Regions from separate parts of the Hominiventricola filiformis genome, predicted to be linked through region 2. Evidence: riboswitches for the same ligand, from Rfam matches in the RefSeq annotation. Region 2 holds a riboswitch; the other holds the start of a gene.
The links. Region 2 has a riboswitch for lysine ahead of dapA (4-hydroxy-tetrahydrodipicolinate synthase). Riboswitches for the same ligand answer to the same signal wherever they lie in the genome.
Positions count from the first base shown of each region.

Region 1: linked by a shared signal. The riboswitch ahead of LKD36_RS03095 (Na+/H+ antiporter NhaC family protein) and the one ahead of dapA (4-hydroxy-tetrahydrodipicolinate synthase) in region 2 are both predicted to bind lysine.

Region 1 is NZ_JAJEPS010000002.1:69,554-76,975, forward strand. Features, by position in the region: gene LKD36_RS03095 (Na+/H+ antiporter NhaC family protein) at 1-1,207, opposite strand, end outside; lysine riboswitch at 1,312-1,483, opposite strand; gene LKD36_RS03100 (nucleotidyltransferase family protein) at 1,724-2,422, opposite strand; gene LKD36_RS03105 (xanthine dehydrogenase family protein molybdopterin-binding subunit) at 2,423-4,762, opposite strand; gene LKD36_RS03110 ((2Fe-2S)-binding protein) at 4,749-5,276, opposite strand; gene LKD36_RS03115 (FAD binding domain-containing protein) at 5,276-6,070, opposite strand; gene LKD36_RS03120 (DUF3343 domain-containing protein) at 6,103-6,342, opposite strand; gene yedF (sulfurtransferase-like selenium metabolism protein YedF) at 6,344-6,952, opposite strand; gene selD (selenide, water dikinase SelD) at 6,966-7,422, opposite strand, start outside.
Region 2 is NZ_JAJEPS010000029.1:13,029-20,450, forward strand. Features, by position in the region: gene secA (preprotein translocase subunit SecA) at 1-1,372, opposite strand, end outside; gene hpf (ribosome hibernation-promoting factor, HPF/YfiA family) at 1,528-2,052, opposite strand; gene hisA (phosphoribosylformimino-5-aminoimidazole carboxamide ribotide isomerase) at 2,065-2,880, opposite strand; gene LKD36_RS16460 (hypothetical protein) at 2,970-3,371, opposite strand; gene dapB (4-hydroxy-tetrahydrodipicolinate reductase) at 3,493-4,260, opposite strand; gene dapA (4-hydroxy-tetrahydrodipicolinate synthase) at 4,260-5,159, opposite strand; lysine riboswitch at 5,286-5,463, opposite strand; gene LKD36_RS16475 (cob(I)yrinic acid a,c-diamide adenosyltransferase) at 5,518-6,009, opposite strand; gene LKD36_RS16480 (DUF2284 domain-containing protein) at 6,124-6,765, opposite strand; gene LKD36_RS16485 (cupin domain-containing protein) at 6,769-7,209, opposite strand; partial or broken gene eutH (ethanolamine utilization protein EutH) at 7,246-7,422, opposite strand, start outside.

The DNA of each region.
Region 1 (7,422 bases), on a different contig from region 2:
CAACAATCGGAATCAGAATACCAAAGGTACCCCAGGAAGTTCCGGTTGCAAATGCCAGGAAACAGCCTACCAGGAAGATGATTGCCGGAAGCAGATTTACAATTCCAGATGCGCCTCCTTTGATGATCGCAGCCACAAACTCTGCAGCACCCAGGCTGTCAGTCATGGCTTTCAAGGTCCATGCAAAGGTCAGGATCATAATAGCCGGTACCATGGCTTTGAAGCCCTCCGGGATGCAGTCCATGCACTCTTTGAATCCAAGCACTTTACGGCTCACATACAGTGCAATCGTTATTACCAGTGCAAATACACTTCCTACAGCCAGACCTACGGATGCATCACTGTTGGAGAATGCAGTTACAAAATTCTCACCTGCAAAAAATCCACCGGTCCAGATCATTCCAATGACACAGCAGACAATCAGAGACAGAATCGGAATTACCAGGTCTTTTACGCCTCCATTTCCAACAGTCACTTCATCATTACCGTCACCATATGGACGATCCGGTGTAGTGAACAGATCACCATTTTTTGCATTGTCTTCATGCACTTTCATAGAACCGAAGTCAATGTTCAGAATTGCAATAGTCACCATCATAACAATCGTCAGCAATGCATAGAAGTTATAAGGAATAGCACTGATGAACAATGCCAGTCCGTCTTCCCCCTCTACAAATCCGGTAACTGCTGCTGCCCAGGAAGAGATCGGTGCAATAATGCAGATCGGAGCTGCGGTTGCATCAATCAGATAAGCCAGTTTTGCACGTGAGATATTGTGCTTATCAGTGACCGGACGCATAACACTTCCTACCGTCAGACAGTTAAAATAGTCATCAATAAAAATCAGAACACCAAGTGCAACGGTAGCCAGCTGTGCTCCGGTGCGGGTCTTGATATGTTCGCTGGCCCAGCGTCCGAATGCAGCAGAACCGCCTGCCTTATTCATCAGACACACGATTGCTCCTAGGATAACCAGGAAAATCAGAATGCCGACGTTGTAACTGTCAGACAGCACACTTACAACACCGTCCTGGAAAATGTGAACGATAGTTCCTTCAAAACTAAAGCCTGAATAGAACAGGCCTCCAACTAAAATTCCAAGGAACAGTGAGGAATACACTTCCTTGGTGATCAGTGCGAGCGCGATTGCCACAACCGGCGGTACAAGCGCCCAAAATGTGGCGTACATAGCAGGTACATAATCCATAACGAAAAGTTCTCCCTTCTTTTGTAAACATGATAGATCCAGAAACAAGAAAAGCCATGAACACAATTCCTTTGACTGCGTTCATGGCCTTATAATTTTGTCTGACCAATGATAGCTCTCCACAGTCCTGTGACAGTCTGACACATCTTCTGCGGCAGACCAGAAATCCTTTCTTCGGAAATGTCCGGATCTCTTCGGCGGTATTCCCTTTCCATGACTGACAGTTTCCGACCTGTATCAGTCTGTACTCATGAAGCCCGCGCCTCTATCATTTTTACGTTTTCTTTTTCTGCTATGCTACCACGGTTATTAGAAAAGAGCAACCCTTTCTTTAAATTTTTTTGAAAAACCCGGGAGCAATGTTGCAGATCACGAACAAACTGACCAACCGAAGTGACATTCTGTGAGCGGAACCGCTCGCGCTAAGTCCTCGATCCAACAGTACTAACATTCGAACATCGTCTCTGACTCGTTCTCATGAAGTACTGGGACTGCGGACGTTCCTTTCACAGAATGTCACTTCTCTCCCAGATTTTCCGTAACCTGCAACATCTCATCCACATCTTCCAGTTCTCTCTCATCAAGAATATCTACATATTTACAGGCATACCGCTTCAACACTTTCCGGCCTCCCTGGTCGCCGGTGAGGGACATAAGCTCCGGGATAAGATCTGCGCGGAACATACAGGGATTGCCGGGGGTGCTGCCGCAGCGGAGAGACAGGGTCTCCCATCGGGAACATTCCTCTGCCAGTGGCCCGGAGAAAGCTGACTGCTCACAGCTGACTGCTGCCTCAACCAGTTTTCGGACACTGTCCAAGGTAAGATGGGGCTGGTCTGCTACCATAAACATGAGATAGTCCTTCTCTCCGATCATGGACTGCCCTTCTTTCGGCTGTCCAGAGGCCGGATCCTGTGAGATGACCGCCTCAATTCCTGCCCGGACCGTATAAGATGTTCCCAGCCTGCTCTCCTCGCAGAACACTGCCTGCATGCCTGCCATCCCGCATCTTTCAAAGATATCCTGTACTTCCTCTAAAATCTCCGCATACTGGGTCACAACAGTGACGGTCAGCTTCTCTCCCATCTCCTGCTTCAATTTCAGCAACAACTCCAGGCCATGCCGGTACAAAGGCTTACCTTCATACAGATATAACAGCTTATTACTTCCAAAACGGCGGCTGTTTCCAGCCGCCATATAAATCACATGTATCATCTATTCTTTTACCCGGTGATCGGTCTCTTTCCATTCCGGATCAATCATACCCATAAGAATTTTTTCCGGGGTGAACGGTACAGTTCTGTGCCACACACCGGTTGCACGGTAGATGGCATGGGCCAGTGCCGGAGCCGGCGTATTAATAACGATCTCACCGATAGATTTGACACCGAAGGGTCCCGACGGTTCATAGCTGGTCTCAAATTCCACATGAATATTTCCCACATCCTGACGGGTAGGAATCTTATACTGCATGAAATCGCCTTCTGCGATTTTTCCATTGGCATTGTAGCTGACATTTTCATAGAGTGCCATACCGATCCCCTGTCCAATGCCGCCTTCTGTCTGGACTCTCGCCAGATTCGGATTGACCGGGATACCGCAGTCCACGACAGCTTCATAATCAAGGATTTCCACGCTTCCGGTTTCTTTGTCGAGTTCAATTTCCACCATGCCGACCATATAGGGAGGCGGAGAGACCGGTGAAGAATAGGTTGCGGTCACATCTACCGGAATCAGGTTATTGACCTGGGATTTGGTGGCAATATCTGCCAGGCTGACAGATTTATCCCCATTTACGAGATAGACTTTTTCACCGTCAAATTCCACCTCTTCCGGCAGGCATTCAAGAAGCTGGGCTCCAATCTTCATAATATTTCCCCGCAGTTCCATAGCCGCATTCTGCGTTGCCATACCGGTAATATAGGTTGTGGAGGAGGCATAGGAACCGGAATCATAAGGAGACGCATCCGTATCTGCACCGAAGACTACGATCTGATCCGGCTCACAGTCCAGTACTTCTGCTGCCATCTGCGCCAGAATCGTATCACATCCGGTACCCATATCTGCTGCACCGATCATCATATTATAAGTTCCTTCATCGGAAAGCTTCAGTGTACAGGACCCAACATCTACATTAGAAATACAGGAGCCCTGCATGGCAATGGCCATACCGGATGCCCGCACTTTACCGTTGCCCATATCTCTCACCGGATATTTTTCTTTCCAGTGGAAATTGTCAGCACAATGTTCGATACAGCGGTCCAGTGCGCAGGCATTGGCTGTCTCTCCAAAATATGCCGGCATAAACATGCCTTCCCGCACAATATTTTTCATTCGAAGTTCTACCGGATCCATATGAAGCTTCTCTGCCAGTTCATTGACCGTGGACTCCAGTGCGAAAATTCCCTGGGTCGCACCGTAACCACGGTACGCACCTGCCGCCTGCACATTGGTGTAGACCACATCACAGGAAAATCGGGTTGCCTCACAGCCACCCGTATAGAGAGGAATTGCTTTGTGACCTGACAGTCCTACCGTCGTCGTGCTGTGTTCTCCATAAGCGCCTCCATTGGACAGTGTATAAAGATCAATGGCACGGATACGTCCGTCCTTCATAGCGCCCAGACGAACGGTTACCTCCATCTCATGACGGGGTGACGCAATGGTCTGGCATTCTCTTCTGCTGTAAATAATCTTGCTGGGTCGTTTGGTCATCCAGGTGACAAACGCCGGATACACCTCACAGACTGCCGTCTGCTTGGCACCAAACCCACCACCGATCCGCGGTTTTTCAGCACGGACCTTGGATTTGGGAATGCCAAGAGCCGTGGCAAGGATACGGCGCAGATGGAAGACAATCTGGGTAGAACTAATGCAGTGAAGTCGTCCGTAACGGTCAATTTCACAGTAAGCACGGATCGTCTCCATATACCCCTGCTGAGCAGCTTTAATCCGGTACGTATGCTCAATGACTTCTTCGCAGTCAGCGAGCACTGCTTCCACATCACCATGAGCATCCTCCTCATGATGAATGAGATTTTTCTTCACATCACCGGTATTTCCATGGGACATCCAGTTATCCTCCGGATGCACCAGCACCGGATTGTCAAGGGCCTTGCGGAAATCCAGCACCGGTTCCAACACCTGATATTTAACTTTGATGACACGAAGTGCTTTGTCCACTGCTTTTTCTGTTTCTCCGGCTACAATTGCCACTGCATCACCTACACTCCGGACTCTCTGGTCAAGAATGAGACGGTCATAGGGGGACGGCTCCGGGAAGGTCTGTCCTGCAATACTGAATCGGTTCTGCGGTACATCCTTCCATGTATAAACTGCCACAATGCCCGGTACTTTCATTGCTGCTGCCGTATTGATATCTTCGATCAGGGCGTGAGCATGGGGACTTCTCAAAATCTTCACCACCAGACAGTCCTCATGCACAATATCATCCATGAATACCGGTTTTCCAAGGAGCAGCTGCTCAGAATCTTTCTTCGGAATGCATTTTCCAACCGCATGGTAATCTTTCCGGTCACGTTCAAATTCCTTCATGCTTCCACTCCTTTCCGATATCTTCTCCATAGACGCCTGCTTCCAGATCAAGGTCTGCGCCCTCTTTTTTGCTGTTCAGATAATTTCTGAGAGAGCGAAGCTGACTCTGGTATCCGGTACAACGGCATAAGTTGCCGGACAGATATTCCAGAATTTCCTCATCTGTCGGATCTGGATTTTCTCTGAGCAGCGCCACAATATTTACAATGTATCCGGGATTGCAGAATCCACACTGATCTGCTCCCTGAGCAGCGAAGAAATTCGTAAAGGCTTTCGCTTCTTCCTGTAATCCTTCCAGTGTATCGACTTTCCGTCCATTGGCACGCCCCACCGGCGTACTGCAGGAAAGCACCGGCTTTCCGTCAAGCAGAACTGTGCAGAGTCCGCAGTTGCCGCTCTCACAGCCGCGTTTTACGGAATAACATCTGTGTTTTCTGCAGAAGTCCAGAAGAACCATATCTGCATCTACGGAATCGGTGACTACTTTTCCGTTTAATGTTATTTTCACATCCATCAGTCGAGTTCTCCTTTCAGTGCCTGCATGGCACGTCTTACCAGCACGCGACAGACCGTTTTACGGTAAGCCGCACCTGCTCGCATGTTGCTGCCAAATCGAATTTCATCACATACCTGTCCGGCAAATGCATCCATCTGCTCATCACTGAGTTCCGAAAGTTCCCGCTCCGGAACCACGACTACTTCCGCCAGATGAGGGGTCGCACCAATGGCCGCTGCATATCCGTCTGCCCGTTTTGCCACAGCACAGGTCAGCACCGGAAAATCCGTGGACTGGTTCCGCTGACTTACATAGACAACGCCTTTCACATTTTTCGGCACAATAACCGCCACCAGAATATCTCTTGTTTTTCTCGGAAGTTTTACAAAGTCGTTAAGATCCATCATACCTGCATGATGAAGCTCCACCTTCGCACCCAGGGCGCGGAAGATGGTCATCACATCGGAAAATCCGAAGCGTCCCCAGATGCTGCCGCCTACGGTTGCTACATTTCTAAACTGCACACCTACAATATGACGCACAGATTCCCGGAATGCACCTCCCGTATAAGTATTTAATGCTTCATCTGTCTCCAGATCACGTAAGGAAACATATGCGCCAATGCGGAACGCCTCCTCAGTTTCCTCAATTTTATCAAGGCCGAGGCCGCACAGATCAATGGCAGTTCCCATCGTCTTATTTCTCATTTTCTGCCAGAGCATACCGGCCAGAATGAAATTATTCTTTTTCTGATACAGATCGTAAGCCTCTTCGAGACTTTCCGCCCTCACATACTGATTATAATAAAGCATGGCTCCCTTTCTTCTTATCTTTTTTGTATTTTTCAGAACAGACTGCACTCATACATGGCTTCCCACCGAAGCTTCGCCTGTTCCAGAAATGGTATCAGACTCTCTTTTTCTGAAAGCTCCGTCTTCCAGGCCAATCCACATCCGGCAGAAATCTCCGACGGTAGGGGAATGAGCCTTCCCGGTATCTGTTCTTCCTCTGCTTTTCGCTCCATTTCCATGGCAGCGGTGGTTGTCGCAAAGGTCACCACCAGCTGCAGATGTCTGGTCCGCATCTTACGGACTCACGATCAGAGACGCTTTTGACATGGTCTCTGCGATTTCATACATATTCGTTACTTCTCCGACTTTCAGTTTTTCAGAAAGTCCGTAGAAATTAAGGCAGGTTCCACAAGTAAGAATTCTGACCCCTCTTAACTCCAACTCTTTTAAATCATCAAGAGATGCAGAACCTTCGCAGGTCAGATAGGCCCCGCCATTGTAGAACAATATGGCTTTCGGCAGATCCTCCTGCTGGGACAGGGCATAGATAAATCCTTTGATCAGCACTTTTCCAAGTTCCGGATCCCCCTCACCCATAACCGAGCTGCGGATGACCACGACTTTGTTGGATGCCAGTGTTGGGCCACAGTTCACTTCCGGCATATTTCCGGCTTCTCTTGCTGCTTCTGACACCGTAATCTGTACGCTGTATTTTCCTTCGTCCAGCTTCTGGCTTGTCACTGCACATCCAGTCTGTTTTGCCATCTTGGTCAGGTTTTCCACCGCAATTTCATTGTCTACATAAGTTTCCACCACATCGCCTGCCTTTAAAGTCTCCATGGCTTTCTTCGTCTTCACCACCGGAATCGGGCATGCATCCCCCATAGCATTGACTGTCATCATCGCTCATTTTCTCCTATCTTACATAAATGTCTCTTTCTTTTTTGGATACGAACCTGCCGACCATTGCCGCCGGAAGTCCCGCACCCTGTAATTCTTTTAAAAATGCCCCCGCCTGCTCCGGTTTTACTGCGAACAGAAGTCCGCCGGAGGTCTGCGGATCAAATAATAATTCTTCCATGGAAAATGGAATCCAGCTGGAAAATTCCACCCGGTCTCCCACATGGTTCCGGTTTCTCTGGGCTGCCGCCGTCAGAAGAAATTCTTCCGCACAGTGGATGGCGCCCCGGATTACCGGAATGGAAATGGAATCAATCTCAGCAGAAATCTCCTCGTTGATCATCTCACTTAAATGCCCCAGAAATCCGAATCCTGTCACATCCGTGCAGGCATGGATCTCATAGTGATGGCTGATTTCCGCTGCTTTTCTATTCAGAGTGGTCATGGATGCCGCCGCTTCCTCCATAGCTCCT
Region 2 (7,422 bases):
TAATGGTACCTACCAGTACCGGCTGTCCGGTAGCATGTGCCTTCTCGATCTCATCACAGACTGCATGGAATTTTTCTTTTTTTGTCTTGTATACCGCATCCTGAAGATCTTTACGGATTACCGGACGGTTGGTCGGGATCTCCACAACATCCATACCGTAGATGGCGCGGAACTCTTTCTCCTCCGTCTGTGCGGTACCGGTCATACCGGATTTCTTATCATATTTATTAAAGAAGTTCTGGAACGTAATATTTGCAAGGGTCTTGCTCTCACGTTTTACCTTTACATGTTCCTTCGCCTCAATGGCCTGATGAAGTCCGTCGGAATAACGGCGGCCTGGCATGATACGTCCGGTAAATTCATCAACGATAAAGATCTGATCATCTTTTACCACATAATCCTGGTCGCGGAACATGAGGTTGTTGGCACGCAGCGCCAGCTCCATATTGTGCTGGATCTCCAGGTTTTCCGGATCGGCCAGATTCTCAATCTTGAAGAACTGCTCTACTTTCTTGATACCATCAGCGGTCAGATGCACGATCTTATCTTTCTCGTTGACGATGAAATCTCCGGTCTCCTCGATCTCCTCACCCATGATGGCATCCATCTTTGAAAATTCCTTGCTTGCCTCTCCTCTTGTCAGCGTATGTGCCACATAATCGCACAGCTCATAGAGTTTGGTAGACTTTCCACTCTGTCCGGAAATAATCAGTGGTGTTCTTGCCTCATCAATCAGGATAGAGTCGATCTCATCGATGATGGCATAATGCAGATCTCTCTGTACCAGCTGCTCTTTATAGATTACCATATTGTCACGCAGATAGTCGAAACCAAGCTCGTTATTGGTGACATAGGTAATGTCGCAGTTATATGCGGCGCGGCGCTCTTCTTTTGTGGAAGCGTTCAGTACCACACCTACGGTCAGTCCCAGAAATTCATGGACTTTACCCATCCAGCCGGCATCACGGCTTGCCAGGTAATCATTAACCGTTACGACATGGACGCCCTTGCCGTCCAGCGCATTTAAGTATGCCGGAAGAGTAGAGACAAGGGTCTTACCTTCACCGGTCTTCATCTCTGCGATACGTCCCTGATGAAGGATCATACCTCCGATCAGCTGTACGCGATAGTGCTCCATTCCAAGCACACGTTTTGCAGCCTCTCTGACAGTGGCAAATGCCTCCGGAAGAAGATCATCCAGTGTCTCCCCTTCTGCCAGTCTCTGCTTGTATTCTTTTGTTTTGTTCCTCAGCTGCTCATCACTTAAAGCCTGCATGGTCGGACGCAGAGCCTCAATCTTGTCGATGGTGGGCATGATCAGTTTCAGCTCACGCTCACTGTGAGTTCCAAATAGTTTGTCAATAATATTCATACAGTTCTCCTATTCACATGTCCGTACTCGTCGGACATTCTACTTACACAAAGGACATTATAGCATAGCTTTGTAAATATTCAAAGTAAATAATTGTGAACGATATAACCAAAAGGACCGGCAGGAGAATTCCTGCCGGTCCTGTAAATTCAAATTTATCTGTCCGGTTCCATAATGCCGTAGGTACCGCCTTTCCGCTTGTACACAACGCTGATGTCATCAGTCTCTGCATTGACAAAGGCAAAGAAATTATGTCCCAGAAGTTCCATCTGCACACATGCATCTTCCGGATACATGGGCTTGATATCAAATTTCTTAGAACGGATAATCTTAACTTCCTGATCGTCGACTTCCTTCTCCAGGAACTCTTTCTGGAAGTTTCCTCCACCCTGCTGTCTTGCCACAAGTTTGTTTTTGTACTTGCGCAGCTGGCGCTCGATAACTTCTTCTACCAGATCAATGGATACGTACATGTCCGTGCTGGACTGCTCCGAACGAATAATATTGCCTTTTACCGGGATAGTAACCTCGATCTTCTGGCGTTCTTTCTCAACGCTTAAGGTTACATAGACTTCGGTATCAGGAGTAAAATACCGTTCCAGCTTTCCCAGCTTTTCCGTCACTGCAGAACGAAGGCCCTCAGTAATGTCCAGATTTTTGCCGCTAATGATATAACGCATAAAATCACTCCTTTACTTTTTGATGTTGTCTGTATTATACCATTTTTCGCCCTGTTGTGCAATGAATTTCACAGTCTCTTCATAATTCATGGGGCCGCCGAACAGGTCCAGTGCACTGCCGATGGTCACGTTCAGACGGTTCCTTCCGAGCGTCTTCAATTCCCGCAGATCCTCAAAACCTCCGATGCCTCCCGCATAAGTAACAGGAATGCCGTTCCAGGCTCCCAGCATCTCTGCCAGCGGCTTTTCGATACCCCTCGCCTTTCCTTCCACATCTACCGCATGGATCAGGAATTCCGAGCAGCATCCTGCCAGTTCATCAAGCACCTCCGGTGTGAGTACCACATTCGTGAACTTCTGCCACCGGTCGGTTACAATGTAATACTGATCTCCTTTTCTGCGGCAGCTCAAATCCAGTACCAGATGTTCCGTTCCCACTGTGCGAACCATTCGGTTCAGATGCTCCCGGTCCATCTGACCGTCTCTGAATACATAGGATGTCACAATCACATGGCTGGCCCCCGCCTCCAGGTATTCTTCTGCATTTTCCGGATGAATACCACCGCCAATCTGCAGCCCGCCCGGATAAGCTCTCAATGCGCCAAATGCCTGCTGTCTGGTCGCCTCATAATATTCGCTGCCCTCTTTGTTGAGCAGAATCACATGACCGCCCCGGATTCCCTGTTTCCGGTAAAGTTCCGCATAAAATGCCGCATCCTGCTCAGACACAAAGTTCTCACTGGCCTGATTTCCCTCGTCTTTCAAACTGCCTCCAACAATCTGCTTCACACAGCCGTTATGTATATCAATGCACGGACGGAATTCCATTTTCTTATACCTCATCTTTTTCGTAAGTCCGGGCAGCATTCTGACCGCCCGGATTTCATTATAACTGGAAATTCTGTTTTTCTCAATTGCTATTCTACTGCATTGTTATCCACATTGCCGGTACCATCCGTACCGTTTTCTCCACCATCTACCACATCATCTACTCCATCCATCAACGTATCACCAGTTTCTGTTACGCCGTTTACCACATCATCCACCACATCATTGGCATCTCTTCCGATCTCCTCCAGAAGTCCATCTCCATCCACATCCGTATGATCATAAATGCCATCACCATCCGTATCGAAGAGAATCTCATCAAAGGGCCTTCCATCCAGGCCTGTATTTCCACTGTTATTTTCCACTCCGGCTTCATTGCCAGTACCTGCGTTCTCATCTGCTGCCGTTCCGTTATTTCTGCCGCAAGCAGCCACGGACACCATTAACAGCAGAAGGAGCATACTGGCAGCGCTTTTTTTCCACTTTTTCATAAAAGTCTCTCCTTTTCTTTTTTCTGTTGTTAATATGGACGGTTCTTCCGTTTTTATACTCTATATACAAAAAAATCCGGCAGAAATGAATTTTCATTTCTGCCGGAGCACGATCTTTCATTTATGCCTGCGCGTCAATCACGTCGCTCATATGGTAATAACCTGCCGGTTTTCCTGCCAGGAATTTGGCTGCCTGAATAGCGCCCTTTCCAAAAATTGCACGGGAATATGCGGTATGGCTGAAGGTGATCACTTCGTCTGTTCCTGCAAAAATCACATCATGGTCCCCGACGATGGTGCCGCCACGGACTGCAGAAATACCGATCTCCTTCTTCTCTCTCTTGTGATGATCCTGACTGCGGTCATATTTGTAAGCATATTCGCTGTTCAGCACACCGTCGTTAATAGCGTCTGCAAGTGCCAGCGCAGTACCGCTCGGAGCGTCGAGCTTTCTATTGTGATGTTTTTCCACGATCTCAATATCAAATCCTGCCGGTACAAGAATCTTCGCAGCATCCTGCAGAAGTTTCATAAGCATATTAATTCCAAGGGACATATTAGCGGATTTCAGCACTGCCACCTGTTTGCTTGCAGCTTCTACCGATGCCAACTGCTCCTCAGAAAGGCCTGTAGAACAGAGTACAACCGGAAGTTTCTTCTCCACACAGTAGTTAATCAGACCGTCGGCCGCTTTTGCAGATGTGAAATCAATGATCACATCCGCATCCACTGTACAGGCATGCAGATTCGGGAACACCGGATATCCGTTATCACGGCAGTCCACCGGATCAATCCCCGCTACAATCTCAATCTCCGGATCGTCTTTGATCAGACCAGTGATCACCTGTCCCATATGGCCATTACAGCCATGCATAATTGCCTTTACCATTAGTTCTCTCCTTTTGCCTTTACACCGAATGCATCCATAGCTGCTTTCAGTTCTTTCTGATGCTCTTCTTCCATCTCAGACAGCGGCATACGAAGAGGACCTACTTCCCATCCAAGCATGTTCATTGCTGCTTTTACCGGAATCGGATTTACCTCGCAGAACAGTTTCTCGATCAGCGGAAGTGCACGCAGCTGAAGTTCACGGCTTCCTTTTACATCTCCGTCCATGAATTTTGCCACGATATCGTGAGTCTCTTTCGGTGCAATATTGGAAAGTACGGAGATAACACCTTTTCCGCCAAGTGAAAGAAGCGGTACGACCTGGTCATCATTTCCGGAATAAATATCAAAGGACTCACCACAGAGTTCCGCGATCTTGGCAATCTGGGAAATATTTCCACTTGCCTCTTTCACACCTACGATATTTTCAACATTCTTTGCCAGATATGCCATGGTCTCCGGTGCAATATTCACGCCGGTACGGCTCTGGATATTGTACAGGATTACCGGAATTTTGATGGAATTCGCAATCTTTGTAAAATGTGCAATCAGACCCTTCTGAGTCGCTTTATTGTAGTACGGAGTTACCAGGAGAACGCCGTCCACACCGTATTTTTCTGCTTCCTGAGAAAGATAGATAGCGGTCTCTGTACAATTAGAACCGGTACCTGCGATAACCGGGATTCTTCCGGCAACCTTCTCTGCCGTAAACCGAATTGCTTCCAGATGCTCCTCATGGCTCAGGGTAGATGACTCACCGGTCGTTCCACAGATAATGATGGCGTCCGTACCATTCGCAATCTGGTACTCCAGAATCTCCTCCAGTTTCGGATAATTCACTGCTCCTGTCTCTGTCATCGGAGTAATAATCGCAACTCCTGCACCTGTAAAAATAGACATGTTTTTTTCCCCTCCTGATCATTTGTTATAAAATATGTAATCTACGACGAATCTAATCCATCTGATAGATGAAAAAAGAGGCGTACCCGTGCACGCCTCTCCAGAATACATTCAAAAAATCTCTTCTGCCCGGATAGCGCTTCATCGGAAAACGATGACAGTCATGAAATTCTTCATTCCATGCCCAAGAACCGGCTTCTACAGGGCTTCCGGCCTTTCGGCGCTCTTCCCTTTCCGACGCTTTCTCCTGTGCCTGCACACATCCAACGACCTACTCTTGATTCGCGCGACCTCTATCTCTTACCTAGTGAGTTCAATATAGCATTTATCTATTTCTTTGTCAACACACCGAATTGTTTTATTCTGACTCTTTCAGCACGCTGATCTCATAGACTTCATCCGCCCATTCCAGCATCTCCGGATACAGTCGGATCCCGGTAAATATCAGATCGGTATTTTCCGCTGCTTCCAGCAGTGAATGGAGTTCTTCCAGTGTGGCAATTTCCCGTTCTGGGAGCCCCAGAACCTCGTCCAGAATCAGGACATCACACTCTCCGGTTGCAAGTACTTTTCTGGCAAAGTTCAGGCCGTTTTTCAGATTTGGAATCTCTTCTTCCTTCTCCTGCTCTGTCAGATTCTCAAATGCTTCTTCTCTCTTCTGAAAACGAAAAAGCTTGATCTCCGGCTCCAGCCGTTTGATGAAGCTGATCTCCTCCTCCTGCTTACCTTTCAGGAACTGTACAATGAATACGGAGCGGCCCTTGCTGGCTTCCCTGATTGCCTGACCGATTGCTGCTGTCGTCTTGCCTTTTCCATTTCCGCAATAGATCTGTAACTTTCCTTCTTTCATAATGCCCTCACATTTCTGATATAAGAACTAAACTGCCTGTTTTTATTTTACACCAGTCACTGAGTAATTGCAACCAGATAGAAAAATCCTGCAGTGTCTCCTGCAGGATTTCTCTTACGTATAAAACAGTCCTGATACCGCCACATCATATTCTGGAAGTCCATCCGGACTCCAGAGCAGTTCGATTCCAAGAAGATCACGGACCATTCTTGCAAAATCAAAGCCGAAGGCGGTTATAGAATATCGTCTGAGCTTCGGATACCTGCAGGATTCGCCGTCCTGTCTTGCACAGTGGCTGCACAAGATACAGCGTCCTGCTCCAATACAGATTCCTCCTGGAAATTCTTTTTCCAGCTCCAGAAGTGTCAGCAAAAGATTCCGTTTTACTTTTTCATAGGTCTGATTCCGGATCTCCTGTGCTTTCGCCGCAGACACCGCCAGTGTTCTCGTCTCCTCCGGGTATTTTACCTTCACTGCGATTAGAAATCCTTCCCGGAATGGCTTCAGATAATCATCCGCCTCCGGCACCCCCGGTGGACAGGACCATACTTTTCCATAGTCCGGGCAGAGCTTGCAGGCTTCCCGTACCGGATCCGGATTCCAGTATTCCGACAACAGCCGGCTTACGGAAACTCTGCTCACCTGTACTTCGATATCATATTTTACAGATGCCATGACAAGCTCACCTTCTTTCCCTCCTGATGTCACAACTGCCGGAGGAATCTCTTCCCCCGGCAGCCAGTATCTTCTGTGCATTTTTTATGCCAGATCTGCCCAGTTTGCCGGATATACAAAATATGCATACCTGGTCTTATCCGGAGTCTGGAAGTGGATATGGCTGTTCTTCGGGATGTAGATGATCTGTCCCGGTCCTGCCGTTACCACGCGTCCGTCAATCTCGATCTCCAGAGTACCTTCCAGTACGAGATCATATTCATCATAGGTCAGTGTCCACTCAAAGCTGGTGTGGTCAAGCTCCATGATTCCACAGCCCATTCTCGGTGCTTCCTCAAGGGTTACCACGTCTTTCAGTGCCACACCGTCCTGCTCAAAACGCTCGCATTTGACAGTTTCTGTAGCAATCTTGATAATACCACTTGGGTCTTTTTCTTTTACAAAATCCTCTCCGCTCTCCTGCTGTTTGGCTTCCGCCAGAACTTTCTGCACGATCTCGCGGATCAGTTCTTCACTTACGTTCATACGGTGTCCATCCTTTCATTTTCATGAAGCGGAATTTTACTGCTCAGTTTCCTCTTCTGCTTTTGCTTTTGCAACAGAAGCTTCTACTTTAGAAAGAAGCATCGGAGCCAGTGCATTGGCAAGAATCAGGGCAGTGATACCTGCAACCAGCTTACCAACGATAACCGGGAAAATCATATCGGAGTTTACACCAGCGGTAAATCCAAGATGATC